2 linked regions of the Limibacter armeniacum genome follow. Each later gene encodes a partner of the first gene's protein in a complex. Links are inferred from orthologs where the notes say so. Each region holds a gene or a part of one and is shown on either strand. Other genes may lie near its edges. The genes, in order: tsaB and tsaD.

Region 1 (10,286 bases):
AGTTTTCAATCTTATGGGCATTGTCAACTGATGTCTGCCCTATATACATGCCTTCACCATGAGTGTTGTGAATATGGTTGTGATGTAAGTGTACATCTCTCATCACCCAACCTGATGCGTTATCAGTTTTGGCTAAGATTCCGGCAAAAGATGTGTTTTCGATTTCAGTATAGGCAACTTCAATCCCTGTTGTATTCTGGTCAAATGACATTCCGCTTGAACCTGACTCCACTATATGGATCCCATACTCATACAAAGGGTTACCGTCACCCCTCACTCTTATATATTCACACTCTGTAAACCACAGTGCATGTTTTCCTTGTTCCGACGAAGCTACCAATACCTGATCTTTATTCAGAATGGTGATCGGTTCATCTCTTGTACCTTTCCAACCATTCATTACCAGTCTACCCCTTGGTGACTCACTTGGTCTGAAAGCCATTACCAACCCTGGCTTATTTAACTCGGGGTGGTCTGATGCTTTTAGATAGACCATTTCTGGCTCAATCCAAAAATCAACCTTTACTGCTTCTCCATTTACCAATACTTCGTCTTCAGCAAGGTCAACAGCTTCATCTGTCAATACTGAATCTGCCATTTGGTCTGTTGAAACCAAGTCAGTTGAATCAGCAGGAATATACTTCCCTTCTATAACACTTGTATCGTCATTAATAATATCATTATCTGAGTCTGAGTCGCATGACATCATGACTGCTGAACAAAAAGTTGAGATTAAAAACGTCTTTGCAATCCAATTTGAAAATTTCATTCCTTATTACGGTTTTTATAAACACAATAATTGCCCGCTCCCTGCCCGCATAGCATGTCTAGCAGGGGGAATCAAATCATTAGTTTGTCGGACAACTGTTTTCCGGCTAACGAGGAAATGAGACTTTAGCTGAGATAAAATGGTTACGACTATAGTAAGTCGTGATAGTTGTACTTTAAAGGGTGGCTGTCCCTTTTTTTGTATTGGCTGATCACCTAATAAAAGACGCAATCATTGTATTTTTAGTTTAAACAACAGTATTAATGGAAGCAAAGGAAGATTAATGGAAGTGAATCCCAACAGATAAACATCAGTTAAAATAGCTTAAAAAGTAGTGAAATATCCTATAAATTAAACATTTAAACGGGTTGCAGTCTACAAATAGTTAAAAAAATAGGTATCCCAACTAAATGTGAATACCTATCTGAAATGGCTTTTATATTAACAATTTGATAAAAACCTCATTTTGCACTATTCAAAGTTATGTTTTTATCTAAACTGGATCAACATCAATATTGACATATACCTTTCTGAACTGTCTGTCACCATCCAACTCACCAAGTACTTCCCTGATGATCTCTTTTACTTTTTGTGGATTTACTTTTTGGCGTTCCAGCTTGACCAAAATATCCATCAGGTAATGGTTTCGAATCTTGTTGATGACAGGTTCCTGCGGACCCAAAACCCTTTTTGCACCCAATTTCTTAACCAGTTCTCTTGCCAGCAGTCCAGCCGCTGCTGAAGCCTTATCACGATCCTCTGCTTTCACAGACAATTTGATCAGTCTTGTAAATGGTGGATAATGATATTGCTTGCGTTCCTCTATTTCTTTCCGGAAAAAGGCTTCATAATCTGCACGGGCTACTTTATGCAGGATCGTTTGCTTTACATTATTCGTTTGAATCACAACCAGTCCCTTGTCTTTTTTTCGCCCTGCCCTACCACTTACCTGCGTTAGCATCTGAAACGTACGTTCTTCTGCACGGAAGTCAGGGAAGTTCAGCATCCGGTCGATATCAAATACACCGACTAGGTTTACATGATCAAAATCAAGTCCTTTACTGACCATCTGTGTTCCGACCAGAATATCAATGTGACGCTGTTCGAAATCCTGAATAATCTGTTGGTATCCGTATTTTTTCCTTGTGGTATCTTGATCAAGTCGCTGTACCCTAGCTTCAGGAATCAGGAACTTGATATCCTCTTCCAGCTTTTGTGTACCAACGCCCATTGTCCTAATCTTGGTAGAGCCACACTGTACACAGCTTTTAGGCACTGCTTCCGAATGTCCACAATAGTGGCAACGTAGCTGGTTACGATGAATATGGTAAGTCAAACTTACCGAGCAGCTTGGACAGGTCGGAATCCAGCTACAATCCTCACACATCACATAAGGCGCATACCCACGACGGTTCTGAAACAAGATCACTTGCTTATGCTCATTGATAGAATTACGCACCTGTTCGAGCAATACAGAAGAAAAATCTTCCTTCATGGTTTTGCGCTTGCGTTCCAGTTTAAGGTCTGCCAACGTCACTTCAGGCAACTGAGCATCACCAAATCGCTTTTTGAGTTGCACCAAACCATAAGCACCATTCAAGGCATGGTAAAATGACTCCACAGAAGGCGTTGCCGATCCCAAAACCACTTTGGCTTTGTGCATCTGTGCCAGTACCAATGCCATATCTCGGGCATTGTAACGAGGTGCAGGGTCATACTGTTTGTAAGAAGGCTCATGCTCCTCATCCACCACTATCAGACCAAGGTTTTCAAAAGGCAAAAAGATAGACGAACGTACCCCAACTACCACCTGATAGCGACCATCTGCCACTCCTTTCCAAACCTCAACCCGCTCGTTATCCGAAAACTTGGAATGGTAAACCCCGAGTAAATCCCCGAAGATTTTTTTCAAGCGGACCACCATTTGGGCTGTCAGTACAATCTCAGGCAACAGAAATAATACCTGTGAGCCACTATCCAGTACCTTTTTTATCAGCTCTATATAAACTTCCGTTTTACCACTTCCAGTCACCCCATGAAAAAGGACAATATCCTTCTCCTCAAAATAACCTAGCACCTGACTTTCCGCTGCCTGCTGTGCTTCTGACAGTTTTACTTCAGCATCCTGATAACGGGTAGCGCTATATTCATCTTCTTCAAAGCGGGAAACAATAAACTCAAACTCTTCTAATATACCATTCCTGATCAGGGTGGTCAATGAACTGGCAGAAACCTGACTTGTTCCTCCTTCCAGCAACTCTTTCTTATCAATCCCTTCCTCATTGGATGCTGGATTGGTTAGAACAGGCACCATCATCAGGAATTTCATCAATACCTCTTCCTGCTTGGCCTTTTGCTTAGTTCCCAAAGAAGCAAATAGTTGTTCCAGTCCTTCTTCTGTTTCCAGAAATATAGGATTCAACCTAAGTTTCTTCTTAGTCTTAGGTTTATACTTGTCCTTTACTGCCTCAAACAATAGAATCGCTTCTTTCCGAACCAGTTCCTTGACGATATAATAAGGATTCTTTACCTCCAAAATATCGGCTGCCTGTTCATAAGGAATAGAATCTTCCTGTTCCAAAGAACGCAACAGCCTAAGTTCTTTATCCGAAAGCACTTCCAAATCCAGCGCTTCCTCAATATCAAACTCTGGTCTTAGCTGAATACGGGATTGACTACTCAGCTTTAGGCCTGCCGGCAACCCAGCTTTCATTACTTCACCGGGTGTTGCCACGTAGTACTGAGCCATCCAGTTCCAAAACTTTAACTGAAGCTCATTGACTGTTGGTGAGTCATCCAGTAAGTCCAGCAGGTATTTTGCCTGATAGTTTTTTGGAGGTCGATTGTGGATATCAGCAATGATACCTGTATGCAGTTTGCGTGCACCAAACTCTACCAATACCCGTACGCCTTTCTGAACAAGGTCATTCATGGCAACCGGTACTCGGTATGTAAATGTGCCCGGAATAGGCACTGGAAGTAGTACTTCCACAAAAAGTGTTGGTTCGCTAGTCAGTTCGAGGTCCATAGTTAGAGACTAGAGACAAGAAGCTAGAACATAGAGAAGATAATAGGCTTTTTCTAGCTTCTATGTTCCAGCATCCAGCTTCTTTATTATAAACTTTTCTTCTTCGGTTTGGTCATTCGGAATTCCTTCAGGTAGAATGGCTCAAAATAGGCCACATCCTCAAATTCCTCTTTGGCAAATTTCTCAGCAGCCAATGTCCCTACATGTTTAGCAGAAGGAACAATACCGTCTAGGAAAGTGCTGTTTTCATGTGCCAATACTTCTTTGCACTTATCAGCTCCATTTCCAAAAAACACGATTGGCTGTTTATCCAATTCTTCCTTGAAAGAGGTCTCGTCCATCACCTTTGGATGTACTTTCTCCGTTTCATTCAAAGCTGTATCATACAATGCCGTATAAACTTCCATTCGGCGGGCATCAATCATTGGGCAAAGCAATATACCCTCCTTATAATAAGGTGCGATTTCTTTTGCCATTGACTTCAGCGTGCTGACAGCTATCAATGGAATCTCCAACGTATAGCAAAAACCTTTCGCCGCAGCTGTTCCGATACGCAACCCGGTATAAGACCCCGGACCTTCTGATATTGCCACTGCTTTCAAGTCTGTATTCTTGACACCGGCATTCCCCATCACATTTGCAATCAGCTGATTCAAATATTCAGCGTGCGATTGCTCTACATGCAGCTCATAAAAAGCTACCAAAGTACCGTCTGTTTGGTGTAATGCGACCGAACAAACCGTAGTTGAAGTATCTATACTAAGAATCATTTTTTCAGATGTTATACTTTAGGTGTGAGACATAAGACCGGTAGTCTTACATTTCAGCGGATCAAAGTTAACACTTGGCGAGTGCTGCACAAAATTATCGTATTCGGACAAATCTTTTCCTTGGTAATTGCAGAATTAAAAAACAATCACTTACTTTGAAACACAAAGTACTTTTAAAATAAACTAAAACATGAAATCACAGGCTGACGCACTCAGGGAAATTTCCGAGATCAAGCAGCTGATGGAACGGTCGAGCCGCTTCCTGTCGCTTAGTGGGCTATCAGGCATTTTTGCCGGTGTATATGCACTGATTGCCGCTGTCATTGTTTACTTCAGGGCTTACCAGCCTGATGACAGTATTTTTTATCGCAGAGCCTATTTTTCAGAAAATACGGTTAAGGAACTGATTTTTATTGGCATTGCCACTTTGGTATTGGCTATTTCAACAGGGCTTATTTTCTCTTACAGGAAAGCTAAAAAATCAGGGGAACCTATTTGGAACAACAGCTCCAAAAGAGTCGTTTTCAACCTTGCTATTCCATTGGCTACAGGGGGTATTTTCTCTATAATCCTATTGCTTAAAGGAATGGCTATCATGGTGGCACCTGTTACACTGATTTTTTACGGACTGTCACTGGTCAATGCCAGTAAATATACCTTTGGGGATATCAGGTCATTAGGGATTGGAGAGATCATTCTCGGGCTGCTGGCGGCTTACTTCTCCGGCTACGGACTTTTCTTTTGGGCGATCGGATTCGGTATCTTGCACATCCTTTATGGTGGAATCATGTACTACAAATACGAGCGGTGAAGAATCTAATCGAAAATATCAACAAGGCATTCGAGAGCAGGATAAGGTTAGGAATTATGTCAGTACTGGTAGTCAATGACTGGGTAGAGTTCACTACGCTGAAGGAAACCCTTGACGCTACTGACGGCAACCTTGCCAGTCACCTCAAGGCATTGGAAAAACTTGACTTTATTGAGATGGAAAAGAAGTTTGTCGGAAGGAAACCCAATACATCCTACAGGGCAACCAAGCAAGGCAAACAAGCTTTTCAGGACCATATAGAGGCACTCGAACAACTGATCAAGAATAGTAACCTTTAAGCATCAGCTTTTCCATGTACTGCCCGCACCATCAATGCGGGCAATATTTGAAACACTTACTTTGTGATTCAAAGTACTTTAAATTAATAACCATGAATTCAAAAATCCATCAACTACTTCTTCCGCTACTAGGCGGTTTTCTCTTCATCCAACTATTTTTTGATGAAGTAATGGGCATCAATACCCTGTTGTTTACCCTATTTATTATTGGTAGTGCTTGGGTCATATACCCTGAAATAATTGGCAGAAAAACGGTCCGTATTGCCTTAGCCAGCCACCTGTTTACGGCTATCATGGTAGTTGCATATGGCTCTATCATGGCTAAAGTAATGTATATGATCTCCTTTGCTGTATTAGCTGGTTTTATGCACCAAGCAGCATTAATGCATGTTCTTTCTGCCGGCGTCACAGCCATACAAGCATGGTTCAAGTTCCCAAGGCTTTTCATTTATACCATTGTACTCCACCTACCTGATATAAAAGCGCTGGCTTTTCATAAATGGTGGTACTGGATGCGTATTACGGTTGTGCCACTTGTCTGTCTGGCTGTTTTTATGTGGATTTACAGTGCAGCCAATCCTGTATTTGCCTCTGGCTTGGCATATGTCACAGAAGATGCATTGAGGGGCTTTATCTGGATATTGGAATCCCTTTCTTTTTCTAAAATATTCTTCTTCTGCCTCGGAACATGGATTGTAGGGTGGGTACTGCTCAAAAGTCAGTTGGGCATGCTATTGGATATTGAGATACAAAATCCTGAAAACATTATAAGGAAAAGGGGAAATAACCGAAGGGACATCCCAACTATGCAAAGACAATTTTATCCTGTCTTTCCAATGAATGCCCTGAAAAATGAATTCCGCTCTGCTGCTACCCTGCTGATCATGGTCAATGTACTGCTACTTGTTGTCAATGCAATTGATATCATCTGGATTTGGGTTGGCTTTGAGTATAAAGCAGGAATGGATCTCTCTCTATTTGTACACGAAGGCACTTGGCTATTAATTGCTAGTATCTTCCTTTCAATGGGAATTCTAATCTATTACTTCAGGAAAAACCTAAACTTTATCAAAGAAAATCCTCGCCTAAAGCTATTGGCAAAGGCATGGATTATACAGAATTTCATTCTGGCTATCTCGGTCGGTGTACGAAACTACCATTACATTGCCCATTTTGGATTGGCTTATAAAAGGCTTGGTGTAATTGTTTTTCTTATTCTGACAATCGCCGGACTCTACAGTATGTATTATAAAATAGAGCATCGCAAAAGTTTTGCTTACCTGTTACGTGTCAATGGCTGGAATACATTTCTGATCCTCATTTGCTGTACGGCAATCAACTGGGACACTATGATTGCGAATTACAATCTGAAATATAGCCCTGTACTGGACAGAGGGTTTTTACTTCGAGAACTCTCTGATAAAACAGCCCCTATCCTGCATCAGCATAAGGATAAGATGGTCTATAACCTCGATGATCCCTCACTAAACGAAAGGTACAACAACATGCTGGCAGACAAAATAGACAATCTAAAATCCGATGTCGGTAACAGAAGCTGGCTATCATGGAATTTTGCAGACTGGCAGGCTTATCAATATTTTACAGAAAACGACAAATAACTTTAATAAACTAAAAACATGGAAACTCAAAAGCCCAACCTACTGGAACGCTTCAGTCAATGGCAACGCTCCTCCATCTCCTTGAAACTGATCACGGTCGGCATCCTCATTCTGGTACTGCTGATTCCCGTTGCAATGATTAAAGACCTTATCAGAGAAAGGGAAAGCAGAAAACGCAGTGCTGTAAATGAGGTCAGCGAAAAGTGGGGAAAACAGCAAACAGTCACAGGGGTAGTCCTGACAATACCTTATTACCAATACAGCACAATTTGGGATAAAGAACTCAAAGAGGAGAAGTTGGTAAAAACTACTGAGTATGCTCACTTCCTACCTGAAGACCTAAAAATCACAGGAAAGCTATCGCCGGAAGTACGTTACCGGAGCTTGTATGAAGTCGTGGTCTACAGTGCCGATGTCCAGTTGCAAGGTCAGTTTACTTCCCCTGACTTTTCGGAATGGAAGGTTGATGAAAAAGATATTCTTTGGGATGATGCTTTTATCGCTCTTGGACTTTCTGACTTACGAAGCATCAAAAATGCTGTTCGCCTCAAGTGGAATGAAAAAGAGTATGCGTTTAGTCCAGGCATTCCTACACGAGAGGTAATCTCATCAGGTATCAGCACACGCATAGCGGGTTGCCGCAATGCTGCTAACTTTTCTGTTTCCTTACAATTCAATGGCAGCTCAAGCCTTTACTTTACCCCTTTGGGTAAAACCACCACTACCAACCTACAATCCATATGGAAAGATCCTAAGTTTGATGGTGCTTTTTTGCCTGCTGACAGGGAGATTACAGAAGAAGGCTTTACAGCCAACTGGAAAGTATTGGACCTGAACCGTCCTTATCCACAGAAATTTATTGGGGATCAACCTGATATTGCATACTCTGATTATGGTGTAGAACTACTGATGCCTGTTGATGAATATCAGAAAAATACCCGTGCGGTCAAGTATGCAGTGATGGTCATTGCCCTTACATTCTTGGTCTTCTTCTTTATTCAGGCACTCAACAGATTGAGAATCCACCCTGTCCAATACCTGATTGTAGGTCTTGCCATCTGTATTTTCTACACACTGCTGATCGCTCTTTCAGAACATATTTCGTTTACCATGAGTTACCTCTCTGCCAGTTTGGTTATTATCGGACTAATCACTTTTTATGTGAGCAGTATTTTCAAGAAAAAAACGTTAACACAGCTTCTTGGACTGGTCCTGATCATTACCTATTCCTTTATCTATACCATCATCCAATTACAGGATTATGCACTACTGATGGGTAGTATTGGGTTACTGCTAGTACTGGCAATTGTGATGGTGCTCTCACGGAAAATTGACTGGTATAACCTACATGATCCGCAACAAGACATTCATTAAACTAAATTTTTAACATCAAAAACCCCCTGTAACAGATACGTACAGGGGATTTTTGATAGATCATAATATTTTTAATACTATTTCAACAGCATATAATACAATTATCAAATTAAACGTACGTTTAAAAATTGACCGAACTAATTCTATTCAAACAATTACTGCTTGAGCTGCTATCTGTAACAGGAGTCATCAAAGACAGATAATAGTAAGCACACTGAGGAATACCTCATTATTACCCCGTTCTAGCCAACCTTGGTTGTACATCATTGAATGTTACAACAAGGATCAATCTTGGCATATTATCATCTATACGAACATATTCATACCCAAATAACTAACCACACACCCATACTTTATCTAAGAATAAGACAAAAGCTTGTTTTATTTCTTCTCAGATAGTTTGTAGATCGTCCGGCAAAATTAGAATTGAATCAAAAAAGGCATATAGTTTACGTAAAAAGCGCTATAGCCATGAAATTAACGGGCAAAAAAAGCATCGAAACATGTAAATAGGATCATAATGTGTGAGTGTGTAGGTTGATAACGTAACGGTTATAGTAATTAAATACCAGCCTAAGCATCATTAAATATCTCAAGGAAACAAACGAATATTACAACCTATATCCATTTTATGGTTTTGTTTTCTGGGATCAATCACACAACATAAAACTCACACCAACACAAAAACACACAGTGTTACAGTGTTATTCTTATTTTACATTACATGAATATTTCAATATAAAATATTACTTATAAAAGAATTAAACATGAATAGTGCAAGAAATTCGTTGATAATTACAATTAAGTTTGTACTTTTATAACGCTAATGAATCGATATTCAACTTTTTACATCATAACTTTTTGAGTATATCTCTACTAATAAGACATGAAAATCTGGACAGGAAGAGAAGATCTTTTCGAAAATGATCTTTTCAATATCACCTTACTTATCAGTATTGTCCTCTATATCCTTGGAGGTTTTGGTGCTTATATGGTTGGCTTATCCATAAACATCGTTTATGTTGATATCGTCTCAATCATTATCAATAGCATTTTTCTGTACTTCTCTGTGAAGAACAGACGTCATGACGCTTTTGCGATACCATTTTTTATAATGACGTCCATTACCCTCATTATTACTTGGTATTTTAATGGTGGTAGTGAAGGCTCTGTAAACTATGCACTGTTTCTGATGGCAGTCATGATGAATGTTATCTTCTATAAGAATAGTACTAGAGGCATTCGCTTATTTACACTATTAGTTGTTGTCATGGCTGGTCTACACATCTATGAGATTTACCATCCTGAGATACTTAACCAATTTCTGGCACACAAGAAGCAAGAAGAACTGGTATCAGATAGACTTTTTGGTTTTATAATGACTACAGTGGTTTCCTTCGCCTATATGCTTAAACTGAACAAGCAGGTTCAGCGTGAAAAGCAGCAGGTTCAAGCCCAAAATGAGGAGCTACAAGTACAGCAGGAGGAGCTGATGGCGCAACAGGAAGTAATGGAAGAACAGCAGCGTGAACTGGAAAAAACAAACAAGGACTTGCTTAAGAGTATCAACTATGCAAGTAAAATCCAGAACGCCCTTTCTAGAAACTCTCTGCAAG
Region 2 (10,426 bases), on another replicon or contig:
GTTATCTATATTAAAAAAACTAGATTTGTAGTATAACCCTGACAAAATTTGTCAGGGTTTTCCAATTTGTTTCATTTGGTATTTATCACATACGCATTTCGTATTGTCTGGATAAAACATGGAATGGCAGATTGGGAAGAGGCGTCTAGCTTCTGGATTTTATTCTAACGACACTTTGAAAATAGCTGAGTATGTCATTTGAGCACACCAGAAAATACTACAAACAAATTGAGTCAGCCATCAGAAATGAAGACAGAGACTTTATAGTAAAGGAGCTGTCTGAGATGCACTATGCCGATATTACAGAGATGCTGTATTATTTGAATACAGAAGACTGTAGGTATATTCTCGATTCGTTAAGTCCTAGGGTTGGTGCAGATGTACTTAGTGAGCTGGAAGAAGATATTCGTGTTGAGTTCCTCAAAAGCTTCTCTTCTAAAGAGCTTCTCCGCTATATTGATTATGTTGATTCCGATGATGCCGTAGATATCCTGAATGAGCAGCCTGTAAAGGTAAGGGAAGAGGTGCTTTCCCATATGCAAGACAAGGAGAAGGCAAACAACATCTTGGAGCTTCTTCATTATGATGAAGATTGTGCTGGTGGTCTGATGGCAAAAGAGCTGATCAAGGCTAATGTCAACTGGACCGTACTGCAGTGTATTGAAGAAATACGTAGGCAGGCAACCAAAGTAGATAAGATTTATACTGTATATGTTGTCGATGATCATGATGTACTGTTAGGACGTGTCTCATTGAAAAGAATCATTCTGGCAAAAGATGAGGCCAAGATCAAAGACATTTATGTACCTGAGATCGCCATGGTCAATACTTTTCAGGCTGAGGAAGAGGTTGCGGAACTGATGCAGAAGTATGACCTTGAAGTCATTCCTGTAGTGAATGTACAAGGTAAGTTACAAGGTCGTATTACCATTGACGATATTGTCGACGTAATCACGGAGCAGGCAGAAATAGATCAGCAGGCAATGGCTGGTATCTCTGAGAGCGTAGAGCCCAATGATAGTGTCATTACCATGTCTCGTGCGAGATTGCCTTGGTTGATTGTAGGAATGTTCGGCGGTTTGTTGGGAGCCAAGTTTATTGGCATCTTTGAAAACGAGTTAACGCTTGTTCCGGCAATGGCCTTCTTTATACCATTGATTACAGCAACTGGCGGTAACGTAGGTATCCAGTCTTCAACCATTGTTGTACAGTCTATGGCTAGTAGTCCATCTGTACAGGAAACAATGGCAGAGCGTTTTTTTAAAGTGCTTTTAGTCGCTATTGTTAACGGATTGGTGATTGCAGGCTTAGTTTTTGTATTTAATTACTTTTTGGGAGATAGCTCATTGGCATTTGTTGTGTCAGCTGCGCTGTTCAGTGTCGTGATGCTCGCTTCTTTTATGGGAACAATTACTCCTATTGTTCTAGATAGGTTTGGAATTAACCCTGCCTTGGCTTCAGGGCCTTTTATTACCACTACAAATGACCTTCTTGGCTTGGCTGTCTATTTTTCTGTTGCAAAGGTGCTTTTGCATATGTAATAGGCTTTCCATGTGTGAGACTGACAAGCCACTTACTTACCGTAGGTAAATGCTTTAATATATTGACGGTATGGTTTGTCAGTTTCTTGGAACCAAATAGCTTTTGTAATTGTCTGCCTGCATTAAGTCTGAAGGCAAAAGCCTGCTGCCATTTTTGTTGGTAAGCATTTTCTAATTGTTCCCTATTTACCTTCTCACCCTTCTTGAAATAAATACCAATCAAGTCAGTCAATATGATGGCAGAGTGGATGGCCATAGCCATGCCGTTGCCACAGAGTGGTGTGATTAAGCCCGCTGAGTCACCAGCCATCATCACATGTTGCTCAATACAGGATTTGGCAGAAAAAGAGATTTCATTGATGACGATGGGTTTTTCGAATAGAAACTCAGATTCCTCAAAGATCTGTCTGATGTGTGGGTTCTCAAAAAGCACTTCTTGTTCCATTTTTTCAATAGAGCCAAACTTTTTTAGGTTTTGTCTGCTTGATAGGTAACACAAATTGGTTTTCCCTTCTTCAACTTTGGAAATGCCACAATACCCATCCTTGAAGTTGTGAAGTGCTATTTGGTTGGTAGGAATGGGGTTTTTGATATGGTATTTGATGCCTATGTATGGGGATTTACTTTGTATAAACGGCCTTTTCATTTGCTTGTCCAGCAGAGAGCGTTTCCCAAATGCACCAATCAGTAATGGAGCCTGAAAAGATTCTCCTTTAGTGGTATTTACTGTGAAAAAACTACCATCAAAATCAAAGTGATGGACTTTTGTGTTTTGAAGAACTGTCGTACCTGCTTGCTTGGACTTTTCAAAAAGGTACTGATCAATTGTAAACCTGCTGATGCCAAATCCTCCCAAACCAAGGGGCATATGAAACTGGTTCCCATTAGGACTTGACACAGTTAGTTCATTGATTTGAGGAAGTTCAATATTGGGCAAAAGCTGATGCATCTCCATAAAGTCCTTGACTTCATTGGAAATGTATTCGCCACAAACTCGATGTAGGGGGTAGGATTGTTTTTCAATCAATAACACGTTGTACCCCCAAAAAGAAAGGCGGAAGCTGCTGATTAATCCCGCAAGCCCTCCGCCTATAATGATGATATCGTACATGTAGATACTAGATTATCTATCCGATCTTTGTCTTTTCTTGTTCTACAGTATCACCCTTGTTTGATTTGAATAGCAGGTAAAGGCCAGCCAGTACTAAAGGAATACTAAGCAGTTGCCCCATTCTCAAGTCAACACCTTCCATGAAACCAGCTTGATGAACTTTGAACATCTCCCATATAATTCTGGAGCCAAAGACCATTATCAGAAATACGCCAAACAATCTGCCATGAGCCAACGATGTGCCGAACTTCTTGTACATCCCCCAAAGGATAGCGAAAGTGGCAAAGTAAGTCAGCGATTCATAAAGCTGTACTGGGTGGCGAGGAGTGTTGTCCCCAAGTCTTTCGAAGATAAAAGCCCAAGGTACATCAGTAGGGATACCTACAATCTCAGAGTTCATCAGGTTACCCAATCGGATAAAGGCACCGCCTAGGGCCACCATAATCACGACTCTATCCACAACCCAAAGGAAATGGTAATTGAACTTTCTGGAGTACATCCACAAACCAATCAGAATACCTATCGCTGCACCGTGACTTGCTAATCCACCTTTCCATACCATTAGGATTTCAACAGGGTGAGCCAAGTAATAGTCAGGGTCATAGAAAAGGCAGTGTCCTAGTCTTGCACCAAGAACAGTGGCGATCAACACATATATTGTCAGGGAATCAACACCTGATTCCGGTTTTCCTTCCTGTTTGTAAATTTTGGTCATCAATGACTGACCAATAAAAAATCCTAGGGCAAAAAGAAGGCCGTACCATCTAACCTCAATTGGTTTGGAAATGATCTCAGGCTTCACTGCCCATTCGATGAATGCTAGAATATCCATATCAAGAAATAATTGGAATTTTTGGAGTTAAATACTCCCTTATAATTTATCAAAATGATTTTCAAAAACGGCAATAAATATGCAATAAAGCAAATATAGGAACAGTACAAAAAATTAGACTAGGATTACAATTAAAATATCGACAGTTCATCAAAAAGTAATAAGCATAAAAAAAACCCTTGACTAAAAGGCAAAGGTTTTCCGGTACTTGTTTTACGTGATGTGACCAAAATCAATAATTCATTTCCATACTTATCAGACTAAGGAAATCATCTGTGTGAAATCCTTTTCCTGATTACAAAGTAGTGGATAATTCACTATGAATGCAAGGGTTTGAGCTAAAAATAATACCTCTTATTCTAAGAAAATTATCATTTTACAATAAGTGAATAAACACTTCTGTAAAATAATATTGTGACTTTGATTTTTAAGTCGATTGATTATTCTGTTTTATAATTCTTCGTAAAGGTCTTTGTCAGTAAGTTGGTAGCAAAGTGTACCATTTTCAGTCACATCAAGTTCAAAAATGCCTTTTTGGTAAAGTTCTTCCAGTCGAACTTTGGCTTCATCAGCACTAATATTGGCTTTGAAGCAGAGTGATGCGGGAGTGACTCGGCCATGTTGTTCTACCGCTATTCGAATCACTTCAGCATCAGGAATGCTGTGTAAAGCCCTTTTGTAGGCATAAAAAGTAGAGTTGACGTCATAAAGAGCACTTTTAACAATATCACTCAATGCATAAACCGTTTCAAAACGGTCATTGTATTCAATGGATAGAATACGTTGGGAGAGCATTGCAGACAGTTTGTATTTGGCGTCTTCACGGCTAAGTCCTGTACTGGACACGAAGTCCTCAATCCCAATTTGTCCGTTGTGCTGCCTGATAATGTCAATGACCTCAGTGTTGGATATTTTCTTTAGAGCATTGGCATACCGTTTACTGGATTGCTCCATCAGAAAGAAGCCAAGACTTCCGGCTACTACAATTGTGAAGACTATAATAATTACCGCCATTGCTTAACATGGTTAGGGTTGGAAAAGCGCGACAAGAGAAATCAGTTCGTGATTCATCAGTATTCAAGGCGTATGGCCAAGAGTACACATATAAATTATTTAATTTTATTACGTTTTTCAACGGAAGATGGGTTTAAATCATAAAGGTTATGATAAATCAAATGGTTCAGATGGTAGGCGATATCAGATAGAAAATTTTTGAATGGAGTAGACATAAAAAAGCGTGTAAGTGAGAACTTACACGCTTCTTCTGTTTGTTGATGAACTACTGATTGATTCCTTCGAACTTCAATCTTGGGTTTGAAGTTACCGTTAGGTCTTCAAATTCTCCTTTCAAATACTTGTAGTGGGCAGTGATGGCAATCATGGCAGCATTGTCCGTACAGTATTCAAATTTCGGAATATACACATTCCATCCTTTCTCTTTTCCCATCTCCTGTAGGGTCTTGCGAAGCCCTGAATTGGCAGAAACACCACCTGCAATAGCAATCTCACTGATCTTGTATTGCTTTGTTGCTTTCTTGAGCTTCTTGAGCAAAATTCGGATCAGGGTATGTTGGATGCTGGCACAAATATCAGGTAAGTTGTTTTTGATAAAGTCAGGGTCTTTTTGTACTTCTTTTCTTAAAAAGTTCAGAAATGCTGTTTTAATGCCACTGAAAGAGAAGTTAAGCCCTGTCGTACTGACATCCGGAAACTCATAAGCCAATGGATTGCCTTCTTGAGCATATTTGTCAATCAAAGGTCCTCCTGGATATGGTAAACCTATAATTTTAGCCGTTTTATCAAATGCTTCGCCTACTGCATCATCCTGTGTTTCTCCAACAACTTCCATGGTCAAGTGGTCATGAACTACAACCAATTGTGTATGTCCTCCACTGACAGTAAGGCATAGGAATGGAAACTTAGGGTGTGGCTCATCAATAAAATGGGCAAGAATGTGTGCTTGCATATGGTTGATGCCAATCAGTGGAATCCCAAGGGACTGTGCCATTGACTTAGCAAATGAGCTACCTACAAGTAAGGCTCCCAAAAGCCCTGGACCTTTTGTAAACGCAATGGCGTCCAGATCCTGCTTTTTGATACCAGCCTGTTTTAGTGCTTGGTCAATAACAGGAACAATATGCTTCTGGTGTGCCCTTGATGCTAATTCGGGCACTACACCGCCATATTGCTCGTGTACTGATTGTGTGGCAACGATATTACTGATGACCTTTCCGCCTTGTACAACGGCTGCTGAGGTTTCATCACAAGAAGACTCTATAGCGAGAATCGTTTGATTCATTTTTAAATATTCTTTTCAGGAAAAAGAAACCTTTAAGTTTGTCTGTCGTTATTGTTGTGCGCTAGCAACACATATCCGCTTGATTTTGAATGTACAAAAGACAAGGTAGATAACATTTCTAGATCTTTCATGAGGAAATCATGAACTTGAAGCGCAATAATTCACAGATCGTGGTTAAAAATGTTTAATTTTGTTGTCATTTCGTCCAAGGTACATTGTCTTGTGGGAAATGAATACAAATAAATGGAAAGCCCAAAACCGCTTTCACCTTCAGATTGCTGAATGAGGACAAAATTAAGAAATATCAAAATAACGCGTAAGGAAATTCTGGGAGGAATTGTGAGAACACTCAGTAAACTGGGGGTGTTGCTCGTGTTTTTTTGGTTGCTCTTTTACCTTATGATTCAGTACCCCGCAGTACAGACCCGCCTCGTACAATATGCTTCCAATCGTTTGACAGAGATGACAGGCTTCCCAACGACAGTTGAAGGGGTGTCTATCAATTGGTTTGACCTTATCGCATTGGATGGTGTGAAAATCATGGATACGAAAGGTGTTCCGCTGATTGATGTAGGTGAGCTAAAGGTGGACTGTGAGTACAAACTGCTGGTGCAGAATGATGGAGATATTCACTTGGATAAAGTATGGCTAAAGGATGTATCGGTGATTATGGTACAGGACTCTACCACTAACCTGTCCAATATGGATGAATGGATCGATGCATTAAGTGGTAAGCCTGATTCAGTAAATAGCTCAGGTAAATCAGGGACATTTTCCATCGGGAAGGCATATGTGGAGCAAGGACACTATGAATTACATTTTCCTGAAAAAGCTCCTGCTGACAAAATGCAGTTTGATCAGTACCATATGGTATTTGATCAATTGTATGGAGAGGTGACCAATTTCAGGGTAGTGGGTGATACCATTGCTTTGGATGTTAGAGACCTGAGAGGGTATGAACTCAGCAGCGAGGTGAAGATCCATGAACTGGATACAGACTTTTATATCTGCAAAACGGGAATGTCCTTTGGTGACCTCTTTCTGAAACTGGGGCGATCTTCTACACTGAAAGTAAAAGACCAGTTAGATTTCAAATACGATAGCTATAAATCATTCTCATCATTTTTTGACAGTGTCAGTATGACTGCAACACTGGATAGGTCTGATTTTGTAACGGACGACCTTGTTCGTTTTTTGCCATTTCTTCATTCCTATAATGACCGCTACAAAATATCGGGTCGATTTGATGGAACAATTAGTGACTTTGAGTTTATCAATGCGGACATCTCTTTTGGTGACAGTTCTCGGGTAGTCGGAGACCTTTCATTTGGCGGTTTTCCAGAATTAGATTCAACTGATATGAAGTTGCGTCTGGAAGCAGGAACATACTACTTGCCAAAAGATATTTATCAGTATGCGCCTACGAGCAGTCATGAAACAATTGGGTTGCTCGGTTCGACAGCAATTGCAGATGCTGACTTCAAAGGTTACCTGAGTGATTTCACATTGAAAGGCATTTTTGATACATCTCTTGGAAGGCTAGAGCCTAACATGTATGTCAATATGAATAAAGAGGTGTACAAGGGTTTGATGTCTATGAATAGGTTTGACTTGGGGACTTTCTTTGATCAGAAGGAAGTAATCAAGGATGTAGATGGTTATGTCAGGTTTGATGGGGTTGGCTACAGTCTGAAGAAGCTGCGATTGAACTCAAGAGCAGAGATAGAAAGGATTAATCTTAAGGGATATGACTACAAGCATATTTCAGTACCAAAGTTTATTTATAATAATAAGCAGTTTGATGTATATGCGACTGTTCAGGATCCAAACCTTAACCTGACCTTTGAATCTCTCACAGATTTTGAAAAGGATAAGTTCAATACAATGATTGAGCTGGATGCACCTGATTTGAAAGTGCTCCACTTAATGGATTCAACATTAGGTATTAAGTCCCATATAATTGCAGATTTTGATGGTACCCAATGGGGTTCCTTGGATGGAACGGTACGGATGGTAGACTCCAAGTTATTCAGGAAAGGGTACGAGGTGCTGATTGATGAATTTGATATATCTACCGATCATAATAAAGAAACCGGAGACAGGAATGTCTTGTTTGATTCAGACTTTGCCACGTTTAAGGCATCAGGGCAATACGAACTGAATACAGTAATCAGCGATCTTTATAAGCTTATAAACCAATTGTTGGAGAATGCGAGGGCAGATACTGAAAAAGTAGATATGGTGCTAGACCTACATAAGGAGCTAACAGATATCGAACAATACAACATGTCCTTTGAGCTGAAGAACAAGGACCTGAACAAGCTTATCCACCTATTTGATTCTACATTGCTCTTGTCAAGAAATCTGGAAGCCAGAGGGGGATTCCATACCGGAAAACTTGACTACCTGAACCTAGAAATTGATGCAGATTCCTTGCAGTGGGGAGACTACCAGTTTTTGGGTAACTATGTAGGAATGGCCGTTGCGAAGGAAAAAGGGAAAAGGAATGTTGATTTTCAGATGGATGCCAAATCTGATAAGCAGGATTTTGAAGGGGTAAAGCTAGCCAACCTAACTATGACTTCCTCCAATATAGATTCCCTCTTCAATATGGATGCCGTTATTGAGCATCCTTCTTCAGGAGACCGTTTGGAGTTTCTTTCAGAACTTATTTTCTATAAGGACAGCATGGTTCTGGACTTTCCTGAGTCAAAGTTCAGGTTGATGGATAACAATTGGAGTAATGATTTTGGACGGAAAAACCGTATCATTTTAGGCTACAATGGTGAGGTTAAGATTGATGATTTAGGGTTTGAAAGTGGAGAAAAATACCTTTATGCCAATGGTTTTATTTCTGAAGATTATCAGAAAAAGCTGAAGCTGAATATTCATAAGTTTGACTTAGGGATTTTGGAAAGGGTATTGGGATATTCTTTTAGGGGACAGCTAAATATCAATGCTGAATTTGAGGATTTGTATCAACACCCACGGATGCTGGGAGAGGTCAGTGTCGATGATGTATATGTAGATGACTACTTTGTCGGAAACCTAAAAGGTGATTCTGAGTGGGATGGTATTAACAAACGATTTTCAGTTGAGGCCTCTTTGACCCGAAATGAGCGAAAAGTACTGAAGCTGTCAGGTAGTTATGAGCCTACAGCACCAAAGGATCGCATGTTGGATATGACAATGATTCTGGATGGTGCAGACCTGAAAATTGCAGAATCCTTTTCTAAGGATGTAGTATCAAATCTGGAAGGGACACTGATCGGTCTTGTAAACATCAAGGGTAGTTTGGAAGATCCAATATTATGGGGAGATGCCTATATCGCCAATGGTAGTTTCTTACTTAACTATACCAAAGTTCGTTACCATTTCAGTGATAAAATCTATATCAGGTCAAATGGGATTTATGGAAAGAACTTGAGGCTTATAGATAATTATGACAACTATTGCTATGTCAATGGAGGTGTTTACTACAAGGACTTTGACAATTTCAGGCTTGATATCAATGCCCGAATGCAAAACTTCCAAGGCTTAAACACTACTGAGAAAGACAATGGTGAATTCTATGGAAATGTATTCGGTACCGGAACAGTGAAACTGGCTGGTAGTTTTGATGATATGTCTTTGAGCATTTCAGGTAAGACGGAAAAGAATACAAAGATATTTATCCCACTTAGTGATGATGGGGTAGTAGAAGACCAGTCATATATTCGTTACTATGACTCAAATAAAATATCAGAAGACAAGACAGTGGTTGATATCAGTAACAGCAGGGCTACGGATTCATTCTCCCTCAAGTTGGATATGGATATTGAGTTGACCCAAGAAGCTTATTGTGAACTGATATTTGATAAAAAATCAGGAGATATCATTCGTGGTAATGGAGTAGGGAAGTTACAAATGAGTATGACCCCTCAAGGAGACCTTACCATGTTTGGCAAAGTGGAAATCCTGAAAGGTGCCTACAACTTTACAATGAGAATGGCGGACTTCAATTTGTTGGATAAGCGATTCAGTATTGAGCCTAACTCATCTATTACATGGGCAGGGGATCCATATGGTGCTGAACTGAACATTACTGCAGCATATGAACAGAAAGTATCCTTGTCTCCGATTATAACAGATGCAGATAGTATTATTTTAAATGCGCCTGAGGTAAAGAGGAGGTATCCTGTAAATGTATTGCTGGATATGTCCGGAAAAATCTCAAGACCACAACTTGATTTTGATATAGAGATTCAGGATTATCCTAATACCATTGTGACGTCGCAAGGTACCATTCCAATGGATAGTTATGTGCAGGCATATAGGCAGAGGCTCCAAAATGACGAACAAGAATTGAACAGACAGGTTTTCAGCTTGATTGTAATGAAGCGTTTGGCTCCTGAGAATAATTTCGGAGGATTTACAACGTCGGCAGGTAATAGTGTGAGTGAACTCTTGTCCAATCAGCTTAGCTACATGTTGTCTCAGGTGGATGAAAACTTTGAGATTGACCTAGATCTGAATGGATTGGATGAAGAGGCATGGAAAGCACTTCAACTCAGATTTACCTATACTTTCTTGCAGGGTAGGGTCAGGATTTCAAGAGACGGTGGTTTTACAAACAGTAAAAATGAAACGGATGCCGCAAGTAT

What was found.
Region 2: the proteins of tsaB (region 1) and tsaD are in contact, whole or in part, in a solved structure (PDB 4WQ4), measured with the Escherichia coli proteins. The link is inferred for Limibacter armeniacum from one-to-one orthologs.

The regions. Positions count from the first base shown.
Region 1 is NZ_JBAJNO010000008.1:213,817-224,102, reverse strand. Bases 2,726-5,535 are described here. They hold tsaB (tRNA (adenosine(37)-N6)-threonylcarbamoyltransferase complex dimerization subunit type 1 TsaB), read right to left. Parts: upstream 4,568-5,535; coding sequence 3,884-4,567; downstream 2,726-3,883. Other genes in these bases: V6R21_RS06905 (winged helix-turn-helix domain-containing protein), read left to right, coding at 5,375-5,535; V6R21_RS06910 (hypothetical protein), read left to right, coding at 4,758-5,378; priA (replication restart helicase PriA), read right to left, coding at 2,726-3,797. Outside these bases: V6R21_RS06925 (right-handed parallel beta-helix repeat-containing protein), read right to left, coding at 1-769; more of priA, read right to left, coding at 1,263-2,725; more of V6R21_RS06905, read left to right, coding at 5,536-5,677; V6R21_RS06900 (DUF4153 domain-containing protein), read left to right, coding at 5,770-7,296; cell envelope integrity protein CreD, read left to right, coding at 7,315-8,670; V6R21_RS06890 (PP2C family protein-serine/threonine phosphatase), read left to right, coding at 9,557-10,286. UniProt on the Escherichia coli protein: Required for the formation of a threonylcarbamoyl group on adenosine at position 37 (t(6)A37) in tRNAs that read codons beginning with adenine.
Region 2 is NZ_JBAJNO010000009.1:752,778-763,203, reverse strand. What follows is about bases 3,774-6,723. They hold tsaD (tRNA (adenosine(37)-N6)-threonylcarbamoyltransferase complex transferase subunit TsaD), read right to left. Parts: upstream 5,784-6,723; coding sequence 4,764-5,783; downstream 3,774-4,763. Other genes in these bases: V6R21_RS20860 (translocation/assembly module TamB domain-containing protein), read left to right, coding at 6,066-6,723; V6R21_RS20870 (hypothetical protein), read right to left, coding at 3,935-4,498. In the rest of the region: mgtE (magnesium transporter), read left to right, coding at 192-1,541; V6R21_RS20880 (NAD(P)/FAD-dependent oxidoreductase), read right to left, coding at 1,477-2,652; lgt (prolipoprotein diacylglyceryl transferase), read right to left, coding at 2,669-3,484; more of V6R21_RS20860, read left to right, coding at 6,724-10,426.